3 regions of the Streptomyces sp. NPDC031479 genome follow, and region 3 is predicted to be linked to each of the others. Evidence: riboswitches for the same ligand, from Rfam matches in the RefSeq annotation. Region 3 holds a riboswitch; each other region holds the start of a gene.
What was found. Region 3 has a riboswitch for cobalamin ahead of metE (5-methyltetrahydropteroyltriglutamate--homocysteine S-methyltransferase). Riboswitches for the same ligand answer to the same signal wherever they lie in the genome.
Positions count from the first base shown of each region.

Region 1 (3,286 bases), on a different contig from region 3:
GGTAGAAGTTGATGTCCACCACGCGGTCGAGGAAGGTCACGGCCGTGCGGACGGTCTCGTCCAGGCGCTCCCAGTCGATCTCGCCGTCCACGACGAAGGCGCCCATGTTGACCGAGCCGAGGTTGCAGACGGCGGTCTCGCCGTCGTTGGTGACCTCGATGATCTCGGTGCAGAGGTTGGAGGAGTGGACGACGGTGCCCGGCTCGGCGGTCTGGTTCGCCGTGCGGTTGGAGGCGTCCTTGAAGGTCATCCAGCCCTGGCCGGTCTGCGCGAGGGTGCGCATCATCCGGCCGTACAGGTCACGGGCGGGCATGGTCTTGCGGGCCAGGCCCGACGCCTCGGCCTTGCGGTAGGCGGCGTCGAACTCGTCGCCCCACAGGTCCACCAGCTCGGGGACGTCGGCCGGGGAGAACAGCGACCAGTCGGCGTCGGCGTTCACGCGGCGCATGAACTCGTCCGGCACCCAGTGGGCCAGGTTCAGGTTGTGGGTGCGGCGCTGGTCCTCACCGGTGTTGTCGCGGAGCTCCAGGAACTCCTCGATGTCCGCGTGCCAGGTCTCCAGGTAGACGGCGGCGGCGCCCTTGCGGCGGCCGCCCTGGTTGACGGCGGCGACGGAGGCGTCGAGGGTCTTCAGGAACGGGACGATGCCGTTGGAGTGGCCGTTGGTGCCGCGGATCAGGGAGCCGCGGGCCCGGATGCGCGAGTACGAGAGGCCGATGCCGCCGGCGTGCTTGGAGAGGCGGGCGACCTGGTGGTAGCGGTCGTAGATCGAGTCCAGCTCGTCCAGCGGGGAGTCCAGCAGGTAGCAGGAGGACATCTGCGGGTGGCGGGTGCCGGAGTTGAAGAGCGTGGGGGAGGACGGCAGGTAGTCCAGGCGGCTCATCAGCCGGTAGAGGGAGGCGACTTCCTCGACGGCCTGGACGGTGTCGTTCTCGGCGAGGCCGCAGGCCACGCGCAGCATGAAGTACTGCGGGGTCTCGATCACCTGACGGGTGATCGGGTGGCGCAGCAGGTAGCGGCTGTGCAGGGTGCGCAGGCCGAAGAAGCCGAAGCGGTCGTCCGCGCCCTCGGCGAGCGCGTGCTCGACCAGGGAGTTCAGGCGGGCCGCGTGGAGGGCGACGAACTCGGCGGTGCGGTCCGCGATCAGGCCCTCGCGGTGGCCGACGGCGACGGACTCGGCGAAGGACGCCGAACCCTGGCCCGCGGCCTCGTCGGCCACGGCCAGCGTCAGCAGGCGGGCGGCGAGGCGGGAGTACGCCGGGTCCTCGGAGATCAGGCCCGCGGCGGCCTCGGTGGCCAGCCCCCGCAGCTCGGCCTCGTCCGCGACGGCGCTGCGGCCGCGCAGGGCGGCGGCGGCGACCCGGCCCGGGTCGGTGTCGGGGAGGTCGACGGTCAGCTCGGTGAGAGTACGCAGCAGCGCGGCCCCCGGGCCTTCGGTGGTGTCGCCAGAAGTGGACTCGGCGCGCGGTGCGGAAGGCGCGATGGTCACGGCGGGAGCTCTCCCTCGCTCGGCCCGGTCATCGGCGGGGGCGCGGGCGGGCGCATGCGGGCGCACGGGAAGGCGCGACGTGCCGCATGGCGTCCACCGGCCCAACCGCGAGGCCCGGACGTGTCTCTACCCGGGTCGGTCGATCCGGGCGCGCTGCCGACAGGTCCTCGGACTTGCAGAATGCACCAATGGGTGCACGTCATACCGTTGCGGGACAGTTCCGGATTCACACCGGATTCCCCTGCGGCGACAGCGAGGATGAGCATACATGTGGGGGCGGCCCGATGCGTGACCCCCCACATGTTGTGTCGGCCCCTTGCTGAGCGTGGTGTTACAGCTCCAGCCGGTACGTGAGCAGGGTCAGCGCGGGGACCGGCGCCCAGTCCCGCTCCGGAGTGCGTACGAATCCCAGGCGGGCGTAGATCCGCTGGGCGCCGAGCATGGCGGGCTGGGTGGACAGCACCAGCGCCGACACCCCGTCCAGGGCCCGCGCGCGGTCGACGCAGGCCCGCACCAGGGCCTCCCCGACCCCCGCCCCGCGCGCCTCGGCGGCCACGGCCAGCATCCGGAACTCGGCCTCGCCGGGGCCCGCGATGTCGGCGAGGGGGCTCCCCGGTGCGGCGAACGTCACTCCTCCGAGGACCTCTTGGTCCCGCGCGGCGACGATCACCTCCCCGTCCCCGGCCCGGCCGGCGACGTCCCGCAGGACGTTCAGGTAGGTGTCGTCCTCGTTCAGGTCGAGCAGCCCGTCCCCGGTGTAGGCCTGCCCGGTGATCTCGCCCAGCCGGTCGTACTCGGCGGCCCTCGCCGTCCTGATCTCGATGTCCATGCCGTCGAGTGTGCGCCACGCGTGACGGTGCCCGGCGCTATCGTCGGAATCGGCACCGTCGAGGAAGGCGAGCGAGGCATGACCGTGATGACCGACCGGCCCCACATGCTGCCCGAGGACTTCGAGGCCGTGGCGCGCACAGCCGCCCGTGAGAGGGAGGGGACACGGCTGGAGTTCATCGACGGGGTCATCAGGAGCAAGGCCATGCCGGACGGCGACCACCAGATGATCATCCAGTGGCTGACGCGGATCTGCATGCAACACCGGCCGGAGCTCTGGTTGCACGGGGGACAGGGGATCAGGGCTCAGGAATACCGCGAAGGACGGGCCATCCCGGACGCCGTGCTGGCGCCTTCTCAGGCCTTCGTCGGCCAGGGTGACTGGGTCGATCCCGCTCCGGTCCTCATGGCCGTCGAGGTGACGTCATGGGACTCCGACACGCAGCGGCGGGACCACGTCGAGAAGCCGCGCGCGTACGCGGAGACGGGCATCCCCGTCTACCTGCTGATCGACCGGGCCAAGTGCGAGCTCTCGGTCTACAGCCAGCCGAACGGCCGCCGGTACGAGAGCGTCCACATCGTGCCGTACGGGACGGACATCGCCCTCCCCGACCCGGTCTCCCTCACCCTGCGGACGGAAGTCCTGAAGGACTGGGTGCGCTGAGTGCGCCGAAGGGCCCCGCCGGTCCGGCGGGGCCCTTCGTGCGCGCGGCAGGGGTTCAGCAGCAGCGGAAGCCCTCGCGCGGGTCCGCCTCGCGGGCGTCCGTACGGGCCCGCTCGAAGGCGCGCCGGGTCATGACCTCGGCGTCCGGGTCGTGGGAGCGGGCGTGGGCGACGTAGCGGTCGTACGCGGCCTCGCCGGAGAACTCCCGGACGTAGAACCGCGCCTTGGCCAGCGCCGCGCGGACCCCGCTCATGCCACGGGCTCCTTGACCCGGCCGCCGCCCCCGTCGAGGCCGGCCGCCGCGA
Region 1 covers NZ_JBVIKC010000003.1:253,724-257,009, reverse strand. The annotation lists gene ACZ5D2_RS06130 (ribonucleoside-diphosphate reductase subunit alpha) at 1-1,489, opposite strand, end outside; cobalamin riboswitch at 1,631-1,755, opposite strand; gene ACZ5D2_RS06125 (GNAT family N-acetyltransferase) at 1,821-2,318, opposite strand; gene ACZ5D2_RS06120 (Uma2 family endonuclease) at 2,397-2,981, shown strand; gene ACZ5D2_RS06115 (YbdD/YjiX family protein) at 3,037-3,234, opposite strand; gene ACZ5D2_RS06110 (carbon starvation CstA family protein) at 3,231-3,286, opposite strand, start outside.
Region 1: it holds a riboswitch for cobalamin, as region 3 does, so the genes downstream of both, ACZ5D2_RS06130 (ribonucleoside-diphosphate reductase subunit alpha) here and metE (5-methyltetrahydropteroyltriglutamate--homocysteine S-methyltransferase) in region 3, are expected to answer to the same signal.

Region 2 (3,286 bases), on a different contig from region 3:
CCCGCTGGGTGTTCTCGCGCGAGCTGCTGCTCGACGGGCAGACCTGCGCCACCGGCGAGGGCGACATACAGGTGTGGCCGATGCGGCGGGGCACCGAGCCGCGCGTGTTCCTCGCCTTCAGCAACGGCGCGCAGAGCTGTGTGGTCTCCGCCCGCGCCAAGGACGTGCGCGAGCTGTGCCGACGGCTCACCGAGCTGGTCCCGCGGGGGGAGGAACGGCGCCACTACGACCTGGACGCGGAGCTGAGCGCCCTCCTCGCGTACTGAGGGAACCGCGGGCACCGCACGGGTGTCTTACCCGGTGACAGCCAGTCCCCGTCTCACGAGAATCGGGGGGACGTCATGCGTCACCTGAACCGCCCGCGCCGCCGCCGGGCCGTGGCCCTGGCCACGGGTGCCCTGCTCACCGCCGGGCTCGCGCTCGCCGCACCGGCCTCGGCCGCCGCGTCCGCCGCTCCGTCCGTACGCACCCCGACCCCGCTCGTCGTCAACGCCCGCTGGGGCGGTCACTGCACGTACGACCGGATCGTCATCGACCTCCAGGGCTCCGTGCCCCCGGTCACCGTCACGCCCGTCTCCCAGCTGGTCTACGACGGGTCCGGCAAGCCCGTCCCGCTGGCCGGGAAGTACTTCCTGGAGATCCGCCTGCACCCCGCCGCCGGTCACGACGACGCGGGGCAGAACGTCTACCAGGGGCCCAAGCTCCAGAAGATCTACCTCAGCAAGCTCAAGGGCCTCGCCCTGACCGGCGACTACGAGGGGTACGTGACCTTCGGCGCCGCCTTCGACACCAAGCCCGCCTTCACCACCACGGTCCTCCACTCGCCCGAGCGGTACGTGGTGGACGTCGCGCACCCGAACACCTGCTGAAACCGGCGGCCCGGCCCGGGACGCCGCACCGCTAGCGGTGTTCCGGGTTCGGGAAGTCGAAGCGGCAGCCCGCGTCCCACAGGGAGCGCTGGTTGCCGTGCGCGGGGATGCCGCCCGCGCGCTTGAGGAGGGCCGCCAGGTGCATGAGGTTCCAGGACATGAAGGCCGTGTTGCGGTTGGTGAAGTCGTTGTCGGGTCCGCCGGATCCGGGGTCCAGGTAGGAGGGTCCGGGGCCGGCCTCGCCGATCCAGCCGGCGTCGGCCTGGGGCGGGATGGCGTAGCCCAGGTGCTGGAGGCTGTAGAGGATGTTCATGGCGCAGTGTTTGACCCCGTCCTCGTTGCCGGTGATCAGCGCTCCGCCGACCCGCCCGTAGTAGGCGTACTGGCCGCGGTCGTTGAGCAGGGAGGAGCAGGCGTAGAGCCGCTCGATGACCTGCTTCATGACGGAGCTGTTGTCGCCGAGCCAGATCGGGCCGCAGAGCACGAGGATGTCGGCGTCCATGACCTGGCTGTAGAGGACCGGCCACTGGTCGCTCTCCCAGCCGTGTTCGGTCATGTCGGGCCAGACCCCGGTCGCGATGTCGTGGTCGACGGCCCGCACCAGTGAGGTCCGTGCGCCGGCCGCCTCCATGACGGCACGGCTCTTCGCGATCAGCCCCTCGGTGTTGCTGGTCTCGGGCGAGCGCTTGAGGGTGCAGTTGACGAAGACGGCGGAGAGGTCCGAGTAGTCGAAGCCCTGGGTGTCGGAAGCCATGCGCCCCACCCTTCCCCGGGTCGGCGGGGGCCGCCAGCGGACCGCGTCCGTCCGGGCCGCGTCGCGCCGGGTGGCGCTCACGCCGGATCCGGCCACCCGAACGGCCGAATTGGGGCGGGTTGTTACCGGTCCGTCCTGGCGACTAGGGTCAGCTGGCCTTGGTGTTCGGGAAACCGGTGGAAAACCGGTGCGGCCCTCGCCACTGTGATCGGGAAGTCCGGCTCTACTCCTGCGGGAAGCCACTGGGCCCGCGCGGGAGACCGCACGGCCCCGGGAAGGCGGAGTCAGGGCATCAGTACCCGTGAGCCAGGAGACCGGCCGGGGCGCGTCGTCCATCCACGAGGTGCTGGAGAGGTCTCTCTACTCATGCATATAGCCGAGGGGTTCCTGCCCCCCTTGCACGCGGTCGCCTGGGGCGCCGCGTCCGCCCCGTTCGTCGTCCACGGAGTCCGCGCCCTCACCCGCGAGGTGAAGGCCCATCCGGAGAGCACCCTGCTGCTCGGGGCCTCGGGGGCGTTCACCTTCGTCCTGTCCGCGCTCAAGATCCCCTCGGTGACGGGCAGCTGCTCCCACCCGACCGGTACCGGGCTCGGCGCCATCCTCTTCCGGCCGCCCGTCATGGCGGTGCTCGGTACGATCACCCTGCTGTTCCAGGCCCTGCTGCTGGCGCACGGCGGGCTCACCACCCTCGGCGCCAACGTCTTCTCGATGGCCATCGCCGGGCCCTGGGCCGGCTACGCCGTCTACCGGCTGCTGCGGAAGTCCGGTGCGCCGCTGATGGTGACCGTCTTCCTGGGCGCCTTCTTCGCCGACCTCGTCACCTACTGCGTGACCTCCGTCCAGCTGGCGCTGGCCTTCCCGGACCCGGGCAGCGGCTTCTGGGGCGCGCTGGAGAAGTTCGCGGGGATCTTCGCCCTGACGCAGATCCCGCTCGCGGTGAGCGAGGGGCTGCTGACGGTGCTCGTGATGCGCCTGCTGATGCAGTCCAGCAAGTCGGACCTGGTCCGGCTCGGGGTCGCGAAGCTGACCGGCGCGGCCGGCGCGGCCGGCGCGCAGAAGGAGGCGACGGTCCGATGACCCGCAACGCGAAGATCAACACCCTGCTGCTGCTCCTGGTGGCCGCGCTGGCCGTGCTCCCGCTCGCACTGGGGCTCGGCGACGGCGAGGAGGAGCCGTTCACGGGCGCCGACGCACAGGCGGAGTCGGCCATCACCGAGCTGAAGCCCGACTACCAACCCTGGTTCTCGCCGCTGTACGAACCCCCGTCCGGGGAGATCGAGTCGGCGCTGTTCGCCCTCCAGGCGGCGCTCGGCGCGGGCGTGCTGGCGTACTACTTCGGCGTGCGCAAGGGTCGCCGGCAGGGCCTCGCCCAGGCGGCCGCGGCCTCCGCGGACCCGGCCGGGTCCGCCGCCGGGTCCGCCGCCGGGCCCGGCGCCACGACCGTCGCGGAGTCGTAGGCGGTGCTGCCGATCGACGTGGCGGCGCACTCCAGCCGCTGGCGCCGCCGCCACCCCCTGGAGAAGGCCCTGCTGGGACTCGGCCTGACCGTCACCGCCGTGTCCCTGCCGCCCTGGCCCGGCGGGCCGCTGGTCGCCGCGGCGACCCTGGCCGTGCTGCTCGGCCCGGCGGGGGTGGCGGGGCGGCAGCTGTGGCGGGCCTTCCG
Region 2 covers NZ_JBVIKC010000003.1:18,364-21,649, forward strand. The annotation lists gene ACZ5D2_RS05045 (SsgA family sporulation/cell division regulator) at 1-266, shown strand, start outside; gene ACZ5D2_RS05050 (AMIN-like domain-containing (lipo)protein) at 342-869, shown strand; gene ACZ5D2_RS05055 (flavodoxin family protein) at 901-1,623, opposite strand; cobalamin riboswitch at 1,743-1,960, shown strand; gene ACZ5D2_RS05060 (energy-coupling factor ABC transporter permease) at 1,990-2,700, shown strand; gene ACZ5D2_RS05065 (energy-coupling factor ABC transporter substrate-binding protein) at 2,697-3,080, shown strand; gene cbiQ (cobalt ECF transporter T component CbiQ) at 3,084-3,286, shown strand, end outside.
Region 2: it holds a riboswitch for cobalamin, as region 3 does, so the genes downstream of both, ACZ5D2_RS05060 (energy-coupling factor ABC transporter permease) here and metE (5-methyltetrahydropteroyltriglutamate--homocysteine S-methyltransferase) in region 3, are expected to answer to the same signal.

Region 3 (3,286 bases):
GCGGGAGGGTCTCGCGCAGGGCCGGCTCGTCGACCTGGATGACCGAAGTGCCCGCCGCCTCCAGGTCGCCCACCTCGTCCCGCAGGGCGAGTGCCACCTGGCGGGCGGTGTCCCCGAGGGGCTGGTCGTCGCGTACGAAGGACCAGGCGAGCATGGTGACCGGGCCGGTCAGCATGCCCTTGACCGGCTTGGCCGTCTGCGACTGGGCGTACGAGGTCCAGCGCACGGTCATCGGCTCGGGGCGGGAGACGTCCCCGGCCAGGACCGGCGGGCGGACGTAGCGGGTGCCGTAGGACTGCACCCAGCCGTACCGGGTGGCGACGTAGCCGGTGAGCTGCTCCGCGAAGTACTGGACCATGTCATTGCGTTCGGGTTCGCCGTGCACCAGGACGTCGATCCCGGCCTTCTCCTGGAAGGAGAGGACCTCGCGGATCTCGTCCTTGATCCGTTCCTCGTAGCCGGCCGTGTCGATCCGGCCGGCCCGCAGGTCGGCGCGGGCGAGGCGCAGCTCGTCGGTCTGCGGGAACGAGCCGATGGTGGTCGTCGGCAGGAGCGGCAGGCCCAGGTGGGCGCGCTGGGCGGCGGTGCGCCGCGCGTAGGGCTGCGCCCGGCGCGCGTCGGCTTCGCCGATCGCGGCGGTCCGGGCCCGGACCGCGGGGTCATGGGTGAGGGCGGAGCCCGCGCGGGAAGCCAGGTCGGCCCGGTTCGCGGCGAGTTCGGCGGCGATCGTGCCGGTGCCCTGGGCGAGGCCGCGGGCGAGGGTGGTGATCTCGGTGGTCTTCTGGCGGGCGAAGGCGAGCCAGCGACGGATCTGCGGGTCGATGTCACGCTCGGCCGCGGCGTCCAGCGGGACGTGGAGGAGGGAACAGGAGGCGGCGACGTCGACCCGGTCGGCGAGGCCGAGCAGGGTTCCGAGGGTGGCCAGGGACTTCCGGTAGTCGTTGATCCAGATGTTGCGGCCGTTGACCACGCCCGCGACGAGCCGCTTGCCGGGCAGCCCGCCTACGGCCGCGAGGTCGGCGAGGTTCGCGGCGCCGGCGTCGGTGAAGTCCAGCGCCAGCCCCTCGACGGGGGCGGCGGCGAGCACCCGGAGGGCGCTGCCGAGCCGGCCGAAGTACGAGGCGACCAGCAGCTTCGGACGGTCGGTGGCCGCCCCCAGCTCGCGGTAGGCGCGGGCGGCGGCGTCCAGGTCGGCCGGGGTGCGGTCCTGGACCAGGGCCGGTTCGTCCAGCTGGACCCACTCGGCGCCGGCGGCGCGCAGATCGGCGAGGACCCGGGCGTAGACGGGCAGCAGCCGGTCGAGGAGGGTGATCGGCCGGAAGCCGGCGGCCACGCCCGGGGCGGGCTTGGCCAGCAGGAGGTAGGTGAGGGGTCCGACGAGGACGGGGCGGGCCGTGTGCCCGAGCGCGAGGGCCTCCTTCAGCTCGGCGACCTGCTTCGTGGAGTCGGCGGTGAAGACGGTGTCGGGGCCGAGTTCGGGGACCAGGTAGTGGTAGTTCGTGTCGAACCACTTGGTCATCTCCAGCGGGGCGACGTCCTGGGTGCCGCGGGCCATCGCGAAGTAGCCGTCGAGGGCGTCTTCGGCGACCGCCGCGCGGTGCCGACCGGGGACGGCGCCGACCATGACGCTGGTGTCCAGGACGTGGTCGTAGTACGAGAAGTCGCCGGTCGGCACCTCGGTGATGCCCGCATCGGCCAGCTGCCGCCAGTTGGAGCGGCGGAGGCCGGCGGCTGTCCGCCGGAGGGCTTCGGCGGTGACGCGGCCCTTCCAGTAACCCTCGACGGCCTTCTTCAGTTCGCGGTTCCGACCCTGACGGGGGTAGCCGTACACAGTGGCTCGTGCTGCCGCGGCCGCGGGCTTCGCTGTCACGGAACTCTCCTTCGCGAGATGTGTCCTGGACGTCCCGGTGAGGGGACGCGGACGCGAAGGAACGGCAGAACGCGCGGACCACGGCGCGGGGATGCACCGCGCGTGCCGCTCGTCGTGTACGCCGACCCGCCCACGAGGTCACCGGGATCTCCGCACGGGAATCGTCCGCGTACGGGCAACGGGCAGGTCTTCGGACTCGCGGGCACGCCTGCCGGTCTCCCGGCGGGCCCCTACTGGCCGTCGCTTCCCAGGACCGTTGTCCGGTCCCAGTGCGTATGACGGCGGTCGTTCCCGCTCACCGCTGCGGGGCAGTCCCGGATTCCCACCGGGTTCCCTCTTACGACGCATCCCGCCTGGCGGACGGGGCGAACCAGCTGCACCGGCCACCCTAGGGCGGAAGATCGCCCAGCGGCGAGCCCCGTCCATCATCCGGACGGCGAAACGGGACGGGACGCGGGCCGCAAGCCCTCCGGCTGCATGAGACATGCCGCTTTCGGCGGAATGCCCGGTGACGTGCCGTCGGCGGGCCATCCTGTGGGCTGTTGCACGGTCGTGTCAGGAGTCCGTGGGTGTACCGATCGCTTGAGCGGCTTGATGACCGGATCCGGCGCGAGCGCCGGGCGGGCCCCGGGGGCGCGGGACGGGCACCGGCTCGCAACCATGCCGCCGCGGTGGAGCACGGCGCCCCGTGCGGTGAGCGGGAGCGGACGTCCGCGTCCCGGTCCACCGGGCGATCGTGATGGCGGGCGGCAGGGAGGGGGAGCGGGCGAAGCGGGCGCCCAAACCCGACCCGTTGCTGCGCCTGGAAGCCGAGCTGGGCCGGATCGAAGAGCGGCTGCGGGCCCTGGCCGCGGCCAGGGCCCGGATCGAGGGCCTGCTGGGTGCGGTGGTGGCCATCACCCGGGAGGTGGAACTGCCGGCGGTGCTGAACCGCATCGTGACCACCGCGATGGAGCTGGTCGGCGCCCGCTTCGGGGCACTCGGCGTACTGGACGACTCCGGAGAGCGGCTGGCGCAGTTCATCGCCGTCGGCCTCTCCGAGGAGGAACGCGCGGCCCTGGCCGACGTGGGGTTTCCCGGCGGTCTGGGCGTACTCGGATACCTGATCCGCCACCCCGAACCGCTGCGGGTCGACGACATCTCCGCCCATCCGTCCTCGGTCGGGTTCCCGCCCGGCCACCCACGGATGAGCACCCTCCTCGGCGTCGCCATCAGCGTCCGCGGCGAGACCTACGGAGACCTCTACCTCTCCGAGCGGGGTGACGGGCGCGCCTTCGACGTCCACGACGAGAACATCGTCGTCGCCCTCGCCAGCGCCGCCGGCATCGCGATCGACAACGTCCGCCTCCTCGAACAGGTCCGGGCCTCCTCCGAACAGTTCCAGCGGCTCCTGCTGCCGACGCTGCCCGACCTGGG
Region 3 covers NZ_JBVIKC010000007.1:240,721-244,006, reverse strand. The annotation lists gene metE (5-methyltetrahydropteroyltriglutamate--homocysteine S-methyltransferase) at 1-1,870, opposite strand, end outside; cobalamin riboswitch at 2,047-2,247, opposite strand; gene ACZ5D2_RS11415 (PP2C family protein-serine/threonine phosphatase) at 2,610-3,286, shown strand, end outside.